DNA from 3 places in the Citrobacter sp. MNAZ 1397 genome. Region 1 is predicted to be linked to each of the others. Evidence: predicted binding sites of a transcription regulator. Region 1 holds the regulator's gene; each other region holds the start of a gene.
The links. Region 1 encodes PurR, which represses purine synthesis genes. Its sites were predicted from a motif close to CANGCAAACGTTTGCNTG; they were not measured.
Positions count from the first base shown of each region.

Region 2: a site for PurR is predicted at 1,689-1,706, ahead of carA (glutamine-hydrolyzing carbamoyl-phosphate synthase small subunit). Genes of this name have one in related genera too.
Region 3: a site for PurR is predicted at 1,459-1,476, ahead of purM (phosphoribosylformylglycinamidine cyclo-ligase). Genes of this name have one in related genera too.

Region 1 covers NZ_JAKIVH010000001.1:1,048,916-1,052,197, reverse strand. Annotated here, with positions in the region: gene L2097_RS04830 (MFS transporter) at 1-691, opposite strand, end outside; gene cydH (cytochrome bd-I oxidase subunit CydH) at 858-947, opposite strand; gene purR (HTH-type transcriptional repressor PurR) at 1,246-2,271, shown strand; gene punR (DNA-binding transcriptional activator PunR) at 2,288-3,199, opposite strand.
Region 2 covers NZ_JAKIVH010000002.1:346,598-349,879, reverse strand. Annotated here, with positions in the region: gene carB (carbamoyl-phosphate synthase large subunit) at 1-300, opposite strand, end outside; gene carA (glutamine-hydrolyzing carbamoyl-phosphate synthase small subunit) at 320-1,468, opposite strand; gene dapB (4-hydroxy-tetrahydrodipicolinate reductase) at 1,925-2,746, opposite strand; gene L2097_RS16385 (alanyl-tRNA editing protein) at 3,017-3,282, opposite strand, start outside.
Region 3 covers NZ_JAKIVH010000001.1:141,596-144,877, forward strand. Annotated here, with positions in the region: gene purN (phosphoribosylglycinamide formyltransferase) at 1-319, opposite strand, end outside; gene purM (phosphoribosylformylglycinamidine cyclo-ligase) at 316-1,353, opposite strand; gene upp (uracil phosphoribosyltransferase) at 1,631-2,257, shown strand; gene uraA (uracil permease) at 2,532-3,282, shown strand, end outside.

The DNA of each region.
Region 1 (3,282 bases):
TACGGTGCAGTACCGGTGAAATGTAGGTATAAAGCGTGAACATCGCCCCGGCCCCCAGAACCGTCGTCAGCAACGCGGAAACCACCTGAGGACGCATTAATACTGCCAGTTCTTTGCGCACATCAGGACGTTCACCGGCGCGACCTTTCGGCAATGAAAAGTAGAGACTGACCATAGCTATGATACCCAGCCCCGCAGTGGCAAGGAACGACATGCGCCAGCCAATCGCCCCGCCCAGCCAGGTTGCTGCAGGCACACCGCCGATATTGGCGATAGTCAGCCCCATAAACATAGTGGCCACTGCGCTGGCCTGTTTTTCTTTTGCCACCACGCTTGCGGCCACCACAGAACCAAGCCCAAAGAAAGCGCCATGGTTCAGACTGGTAATGATCCGCGAGAGCATTAATGTTGTGTAATCAGGTGAAAGCGCCGACAGTACGTTCCCGAGGGTAAAAATCGCCATCAGAAATACCAGCGCATTACGTCGCCCCCGATGTGAAAGCAGCAACGTCATTAACGGTGCGCCAACCATGACGCCAATGGCATAGGCGCTAATAAGCATACCCGCTGCCGGGATCGAGACATCCACGCCCTGGGCGATAACGGGGAGTAACCCCATGGGTGAAAATTCGGTCGTACCGATGCCGAAAGCGCCAATCGCCAGGGCAAGCAGTGGGAAATTGATCTTCATAAATAGACTCCGGAATTGCCGTGTCGACGCGCGACACCGTCACAGAAGTCAAAAGTATGACATTAATCACAAAAAACAGAAGTTAGCGAAATGGGAAAAGACTATTGCCAATTTGATGACAATCGGGGAGAGAGACGGGGGAAAGAGGGCTCTCCCCCGGGATAAATCAATGCAGTGCGGCAGTCAGTCCGCCAGCAACAATCAGAGCAAGTACAATTACGGTAGTTACTAAAGAAAACTTCAGGTCGGTGCTCATCAATTTTTCTCCTTATTAATTCCCACACAAAAAGTGATGTAACGCATTTTTGCACAAATAAACGTAAAAATCTTGCAGGATTTAGAGTGATACACGTTTTAGCACTTCCCCTTTTGGCCAAGATCAGACAAAATTCGACGCTAAATTTATTAGCGTACCGGCCATTGACTCCCCTCCTGACGTCCAGTGTCTTTTTCCCGGCGTATTGCAATCCCTTCTATGGGTACAGGGTGATGGAAGGCAAACGTTTACCTTATGTATTATCAGGAGTTTACGATATGGTCTGGAGTAAGATCTGATGGCAACGATTAAAGACGTAGCGAAGCGAGCAAACGTTTCCACCACAACCGTATCACATGTAATTAACAAGACGCGTTTCGTTGCAGAAGAGACGCGTAACGCGGTCTGGGCAGCGATTAAAGAGTTACACTACTCTCCCAGCGCGGTTGCCCGCAGTTTGAAAGTTAATCACACCAAATCTATTGGCTTGCTGGCGACCAGTAGCGAAGCGGCTTATTTCGCCGAGATCATTGAAGCAGTCGAGAAAAATTGTTTCCAGAAAGGCTACACCCTTATTCTCGGCAATGCCTGGAACAACCTGGAAAAACAGCGCGCCTATCTGTCCATGATGGCGCAAAAACGTGTCGATGGCCTGCTGGTCATGTGTTCTGAATATCCGGAATCGCTACTCAGCATGCTGGAAGAGTATCGCCACATTCCTATGGTGGTAATGGACTGGGGTGAAGCAAAAGCCGATTTTACCGATACGGTAATCGATAACGCCTTTGCCGGCGGCTATATGGCTGGTCGTTACCTGATTGAACGGGGCCATCGCGAGATTGGCGTTATCCCTGGGCCATTAGAGCGCAACACGGGCGCGGGTCGTCTTAGCGGCTTTATGAAAGCGATGGAAGAGGCCCACATCACCGTACCGGAAAGCTGGATTGTGCAGGGTGATTTTGAGCCGGAGTCTGGCTATCGTGCAATGCAACAGATATTGACCCAGTCTTCTCGCCCGACCGCGGTATTCTGCGGTGGTGACATTATGGCGATGGGCGCGTTGTGCGCGGCCGATGAAATGGGTCTGCGCGTGCCGCAGGATATTTCGGTGATCGGTTATGATAATGTGCGCAATTCACGTTTCTTTACCCCTTCACTGACGACTATCCACCAACCGAAAGACTCGCTGGGTGAAACCGCGTTTAACATGCTGTTGGACCGCATAGTAAACAAGCGTGAAGAGTCGCAGTCTATTGAAGTGCATCCACGCCTGATTGAACGCCGCTCGGTTGCCGACGGTCCTTTCCGCGACTATCGCCGTTGATCCTGCCGGGAGCAGTTCATTCCTGCTCCCGCAGCCATTCCCTGTTCAGCGTTTCGCTGTCGCCCAGATAATCCAGTAACCAGCTCAGCGCCGGTGAAGCGTCATTCTGCTGCCAGGTCAGACAACAGGCGGCGTCCGGGAAAGGATTTTCGAGTGCCAGCGCAACCCACTCACCGCGATCAATCCACGGTCGGGCGAAATGCGCAGGCACCATCCCGATACACAGCCCGGCAGACAAGCAGGCCGCAGATGATTCCCAGTCAGGCGCGACGACCCGCTTCTGATTATCCAAAAGCCAGGTGATGCGTTTAGGCAGCGAACGGGAGGTATCTTCGCGTACCAGAGATGGCCAGTTCCGTAACGTATCATCACTGAGCGGCGATGCCATCGCCGCCAGCGGATGATGGCGAGCGACCACGCATTTCCAGCTCAACATGCCCATATCGCGAAAGGTATAACGACCCCCGACCGGGATCGCCTGGGTTGCGCCGATAGCCAGTTCAACACGTCCATCGGCCAGGGCATCCCACACACCGTTAAACACCTCCTGGGAAACCAGCAGTTCGACATCGCTAAAATGGCGATAGAAATCGACAATCATCTGCCGCGTACGTTCCGGTTTAACGATGTTATCAACGGCGATGGATAACTGCCCCCGCCAGCCGTTGGCAATTTGCTGACACTGTTGACGGGTGATCTGCATTTTTTTGATAACAGAACGACCCTCTTTCAAAAACCACACGCCAGCGGGCGTCAATTCGACATCCCGATGACGTCGTTCAAACAACGGCACCGCCAGCCACTCTTCAAGTTGACGTACGGTATAGCTGACCGCAGAAGGCACACGATGTAACTCCTGCGCCGCACCGCTAAAGCTGCCATTTCGGGCCACGGCATCAACCACTTCAAGGGAATATTCTGACCACATAATCTGCCTGCAAAAATTTTGAAACCACCGGACAAATATTAGCGTTTCACAAGCTGACTTGCACTCCTTAGACTCTGGAGCCC
Region 2 (3,282 bases), on a different contig from region 1:
CAGCGCACAGTTCAGTGCTGTCTGGCCGCCCATGGTCGGCAGAACCGCATCCGGACGCTCTTTTTCGATGATCTTGCGTACCACTTCCCAGTGGATCGGCTCAATATAAGTTGCATCCGCCATTTCCGGGTCGGTCATGATCGTCGCCGGGTTGGAGTTCACCAGAATGACGCGGTACCCCTCTTCACGCAGCGCTTTACACGCCTGCGCACCGGAGTAGTCGAACTCACACGCCTGACCGATGACAATCGGACCGGCGCCAAGGATCAGGATGCTTTTTATGTCTGTACGTTTTGGCATGGCTCTTTTTCGCTCCTGATTATTTAGCAGACTGACGGTATTGCTCAATTAACTCGATAAAATGGTCGAACAGCGGCGCTGCATCGTGCGGACCGGGGCTCGCCTCAGGGTGGCCCTGGAAGCTGAATGCCGGTTTGTCCGTGCGATGAATCCCCTGCAGGGTGCCATCAAACAGCGACTTGTGCGTAACGCGCAGGTTGGCAGGCATGGAGGCTTCATCTACCGCAAAACCATGGTTCTGTGCGGTAATCATCACCGTGTTGTTATCGATATCTTTTACCGGGTGGTTGCCGCCGTGGTGACCGAACTTCATCTTCACGGTTTTTGCGCCGCTCGCCAGCGCCAGCAGCTGATGGCCGAGGCAGATGCCGAATACCGGGATATCGGTCTCAAGGAATTTCTCGATCGCGTCAATGGCGTAATCACACGGTGCCGGGTCGCCAGGGCCGTTAGAGAGGAAGATACCGTCCGGATTCATTTTCAGGACGTCTTCTGCGGAGGTTTTCGCCGGGACCACCGTCAGGCGGCAGCCGCGGTCCACCAGCATACGCAGAATGTTACGTTTCGCGCCGAAATCGTAGGCCACCACGTGCAGCGGCAGCTCATCTTCTTTTTTCGCTTCCGGCAGTTCGCCTTTCAGTGTCCAGCTCCCCTGCGTCCAGCTATACGGCTCGGCAGTCGTCACCTCTTTCGCCAAATCCATACCGTTCAGCCCCGGGAAGCTTTTCGCTTTTTCCAGCGCCAGCGCAGCATCCAGATTGTCCCCGGCGATGATGCAGCCGTTCTGCGCGCCCTTTTCACGCAGCAGACGCGTTAATTTACGGGTATCGATATCGGCAATCGCCACGATGTTGTGGCGTTTCAGGTATGAAGAGAGATCTTCGGTATTGCGGTAGTTGCTGGCAATCAGCGGCAGATCGCGAATGACCAGACCTTGCGCATGTACCTGAGAGGATTCTTCATCAGCGGCATTGGTGCCGACATTGCCGATATGAGGATAAGTAAGGGTGACGATTTGGCGGGAGTAGGAAGGATCAGTGAGGATTTCTTGATAACCGGTCATTGAAGTATTGAAAACGACTTCCCCAACCGCCGAACCTGTTGCCCCTATGGCCCGACCGTAAAACTGGGTTCCGTCTTCCAGAACCAATAGCGCTGACTTAATCAAAACATCCTCCAGAGAATATTCACTCACTTTATTTGCATATTAATTCAATTATGAGCCTTGAATCAATGCAAATTTGCGTAACCGCGAATTTTTTGCAAACGGCGGCATTCTGGAGACATGAAGGGTAAAAGTCAACTTATAGCGCATCTTTTTCATGTCTTTTTGCGCCCCAGAAAAGAATAGCATGATTTAGAGGGCAAAAAGATCACATTTCCGGAGAGAGGAAAACGCTTGCGTCGCCATAAAACTGGTTATCTCTAGCTTGCCTTCATAAAATGTGGACCAGACGGTCAAAATTTACATTTCAGCAACTAAAATAAGAATTAAGATGGATATTAATGGAGATCTAAATGAGGAAATATGAAGAAACAGGCAAAATAAAAGGGCAATAAAATATTGCCCTATGCAATCAAGATATTACGACTGCAACAACCACATCACGATGGGTAATAACTCTTACAAATTGTTCAGATCCAGCACATCTCGCATATCAAAAAGGCCGGTTTCTTTGTTTTTTAGCCATAAAGCTGAGCGAACGGCGCCATTGGCAAACGTCATTCGGCTTGACGCTTTATGACTAATTTCAACACGTTCGCCGAGATCAGCGAACATCGCTGTATGTTCGCCGACAATGTCGCCCGCACGGACGGTAGCAAAACCAATTGTGCCCGGTACGCGTTCGCCGGTATGGCCTTCACGTGCATAAACAGCACAATCTTTTAAATCTTTATTCAGCGCATGGGCAATAGACTCTCCCATGGCCAACGCGGTCCCCGACGGCGCATCCACTTTATAGCGATGATGAGCTTCGATAATTTCAATATCGGTGTAATTCCCCATCACCTTCGCCGCTTTTTCCAGCAGCTTAAGCATCACGTTCACGCCAACGCTGAAATTCGCGGCGAAGACAATGGCAATCTCTTGCGACGCATCGCGAATTGCCGCTTTACCTGCGTCGTCAAACCCGGTTGTACCGATAATCATCCCTTTGTGGTGCTGGCGACAAAACGCCAGGTGTACCAGGGTCCCTTCCGGACGGGTGAAATCGATCAGTACATCAAAATCGTCTTTTACCGCCTGCAAATCACTGCTCACAGTAACGCCTGTGGTACCCACGCCAGCGAGCTCTCCTGCATCGCTACCCAGCAGGGAAGAACCTTCTCGCTCCAGCGCTGCGCCAAGCGCGACGCCATCCATCTGCAGGGTTGCCTGAATTAACTGGCGGCCCATACGCCCACCGGCGCCCGCGATGGCTACGCGGATTTGTGCATCATGCATAGTTGTACTCTTTTGTTAATGAAATGCTGAAAATCGTTCTCAGATTAACCAGCCCACGTCGGGGCTACCAGCCGAAAACACCGATAATTAGAATTAAATGATAAACAGCGGGAAATATCAGTAAAAGACATGAGTTCGCATGTTGCGATTTGACCAGCAAAACCCACAGAAGACGCTGAGCATTGGTATTCTAATAAGATTTTCCGCTGCGGCGGTGCGCTATCACCTCGTATATTGCTGAGCAATAACTCACTGCACGTCAGCGAACGGTCAGCTTTCGTCCACCGTATAGCTGACAACCAGCTGTCCTTTTTTCATTTTGACACCGGTAAGCGTGATTTGCCCGATGTCACGCAACGAGCAAACATGGGTACCGCCACAGCCATAGGCGGGCAATTCGCCAAAGCGAACCTGCCGCTTCCCTTCATAAAAATCAATGTGTCGCGGCAAATTTTCATCTATCCATGCGCTGATTTTTCCCGTCAGCAGCTCCGCAGTGATACTCCCGCGACCGCTAAATGTGATGCGTCCTTCCC
Region 3 (3,282 bases), 910 kb from region 1:
TGATCAGGCGACCAGTGTAATGGGCCACGAAGGCCGGACTGAGGATACGCATGTAGCCAGCCAGCACAACGATATCCGGGGCGTAAGCGTCAATCTCCTGCATCAGTTCGCGGTCAAATGCTTCGCGACTGGCAAACTGAGAGGCAAGAAGCGCATGGGCGGGAATATTGGCTTCCCGCGCACGCTCAAGGCCGAATGCGTCGGCTTTGTTACTGAATACTGCCCGGATGGTGCCATTGATTTTCTTCTGCTTGCAGGCATCAATTATCGCCTGCAAATTGCTTCCGTTGCCGGAAATGAGCACCACAATGTTTTTCATTCAATGACCACGCGTTCACTGGAATCGGATGCTTTGATGATACCGATTTTCCACGCGTTTTCACCTTTGGCATTCAGGAATGCGATGGCTTTATCTGCTTCATCAGCAGGCAGGGCGATAACCATACCGACACCACAGTTAAAGGTGCGATACATCTCATGACGGCTGACGTTGCCCGCCGTTTGCAGCCAGTTGAAGACGGCCGGCCATTGCCAGGAAGACTCGTCGATCACCGCCTGGGTGTTGTCCGGAAGTACGCGCGGGATATTTTCCCAGAAGCCGCCGCCGGTCAGATGTGCGATAGCGTGCACGTCTGCGTTTTCAATCAGCTCAAGGATCGATTTCACATAGATGCGGGTCGGGGCCAACAAGTGATCGGCCAGGGATTTGCCTTCAAGCTGTGTCGTCTCAGGGTCGCAACCGCTTACTTCGATGACTTTACGTACCAGAGAGTAGCCGTTGGAGTGTGGACCGCTGGACGCCAGTGCAATCAGGACATCGCCGTCGGCCACGCTGGAACCGTCAATGATCTCTGATTTTTCAACGACGCCAACACAGAAACCGGCAACATCGTAATCTTCGCCATGGTACATGCCCGGCATTTCAGCGGTTTCGCCGCCTACCAGCGCACAGCCCGACTGCAGACAGCCTTCCGCGATACCGTTGATAACGCTGGCTGCGGTGTCGACATCCAGTTTGCCGGTTGCGTAATAGTCGAGGAAAAACAGCGGCTCTGCGCCCTGAACGACCAGGTCATTCACGCACATGGCCACCAGATCGATGCCGATGCTGTCGTGACGTTTTAGATCCATCGCCAGACGCAGTTTGGTACCTACGCCGTCAGTGCCGGAAACCAGTACTGGCTCACGATATTTTTGCGGCAATGCGCACAGCGCGCCGAAGCCGCCCAGACCGCCCATGACTTCCGGACGACGGGTTTTCTTCACCACACCTTTGATTCGGTCAACCAGAGCATTGCCTGCGTCAATATCAACACCGGCATCTTTGTAGCTAAGAGAGGTTTTATCGGTCACTGCTTGAGTCCCCACGCGTTTGCTTGCGGTTCACCCGTCATATTTCAGGCTGTTACCCGAACTAATCCGGTTTTGGAAATAAAATTCGGCGCAATTCTAACAGTGAAGGCAAACGTTTGCGAGTCCATTATTTCAGGCCGTTGAGGATTCTTACGGTATACTCTTTTCCAGTCTGTTTGATCCGGATCAACGCCGCACCTGTAGCGTGGCGGAGAAAAAGCGGTATAATCCGGCGATTTTTTTTGTGGCTGCCACCGTTTTGGGGAAGGAGAAGAGTATGAAGGTCGTGGAAGTAAAACACCCACTCGTCAAACACAAGCTGGGCCTGATGCGTGAAAATGACATCAGCACCAAACGCTTTCGTGAACTCGCCTCGGAAGTCGGTAGTCTGCTGACCTATGAAGCGACCGCCGATCTGGAAACTGAACGTGTGACTATCGAAGGCTGGAATGGCCCGGTAGAAGTCGAACAAATCAAAGGCAAAAAAATCACCGTCGTCCCTATTCTGCGTGCCGGTCTGGGCATGATGGAAGGGGTGCTGGAACACGTTCCGAGCGCGCGCATCAGCGTGGTGGGTATCTATCGTAATGAAGAGACCCTGGAGCCGGTGCCGTACTTCCAGAAACTGGTTTCTAACATCGACGAGCGTATGGCGCTGGTCGTTGACCCGATGCTGGCAACGGGCGGTTCTATGATTGCCACCATCGACCTGCTGAAAAACGCAGGCTGCCACAGCATCAAAGTGCTGGTGCTGGTTGCTGCCCCGGAAGGCCTCGCTGCGCTGGAGAAAGCGCACCCGGATGTTGAGCTGTACACCGCGTCCATTGACAAGGGCCTCAATGAGCACGGATACATTATTCCGGGCCTCGGCGATGCCGGCGACAAAATCTTTGGTACGAAATAAATGCTTTAAAAATCAAAAGCCGACTTTGAAAGTCGGCTTTTTTTTGGCGTAAACCAGAACAGAATCCGCCTGATTTCATGATGCAGTCCACAAAACTGCAGCATGCGTGATGAGCGGAACATATACCCTAAACAATTCGAATTGCAGGCAGGCGGCACACGAGCGAATCCTGATTATCTTACTCTGGTAAGTGCTTCGGGTGAACGAGTACGGCCAACGCACCTGCGACCAGAAGGGTGACGGGGATAAACAACAACACTCAGAGGAAAACACTATGACGCGCCGTGCTATCGGGGTGAGTGAAAGACCGCCGCTTTTACAGACAATCCCGCTTAGTTTGCAGCACTTGTTCGCTATGTTTGGCGCAACCGTGCTGGTGCCAATCCTGTTTCATATTAATCCGGCCACCGTACTGTTGTTTAATGGTATCGGGACGCTGCTTTATCTCTTTATCTGTAAGGGCAAAATTCCGGCTTACCTGGGATCGAGCTTTGCGTTTATTTCGCCGGTACTGTTGCTTCTGCCGCTGGGCTACGAAGTGGCGCTGGGTGGCTTTATCATGTGCGGCGTGCTGTTTTGCATTGTCTCCTTCATCGTGAAGAAAGCGGGCACCGGCTGGCTGGATGTAATGTTCCCGCCTGCGGCAATGGGCGCAATCGTTGCCGTCATCGGTCTGGAACTGGCCGGCGTCGCTGCCAATATGGCCGGTTTGCTGCCTGCGGAAGGTCAGTCTGCTGATTCCAGAACCGTCCTCATCTCTATGGTAACGCTGGGTGTGACCGTATTTGGTTCCGTACTGTTTCGTGGTTTTATGGCGATAATCCCGATTCTGATCGGTGTGCTGGCTGGTTATGCGCTGTCGTTTGCGATGGGTGTGGTTGATACTACGCCGATTGCCAATGCGCACTGGTTCGCGCTGCCAACCTTCTATACGCCGCGTTTCGAATGGTTTGCTATCTTCACCATTTTGCCTGCGGCGCTGGTGGTGATTGCTGAGCACGTGGGCCACCTGGTCGTTACCGCAA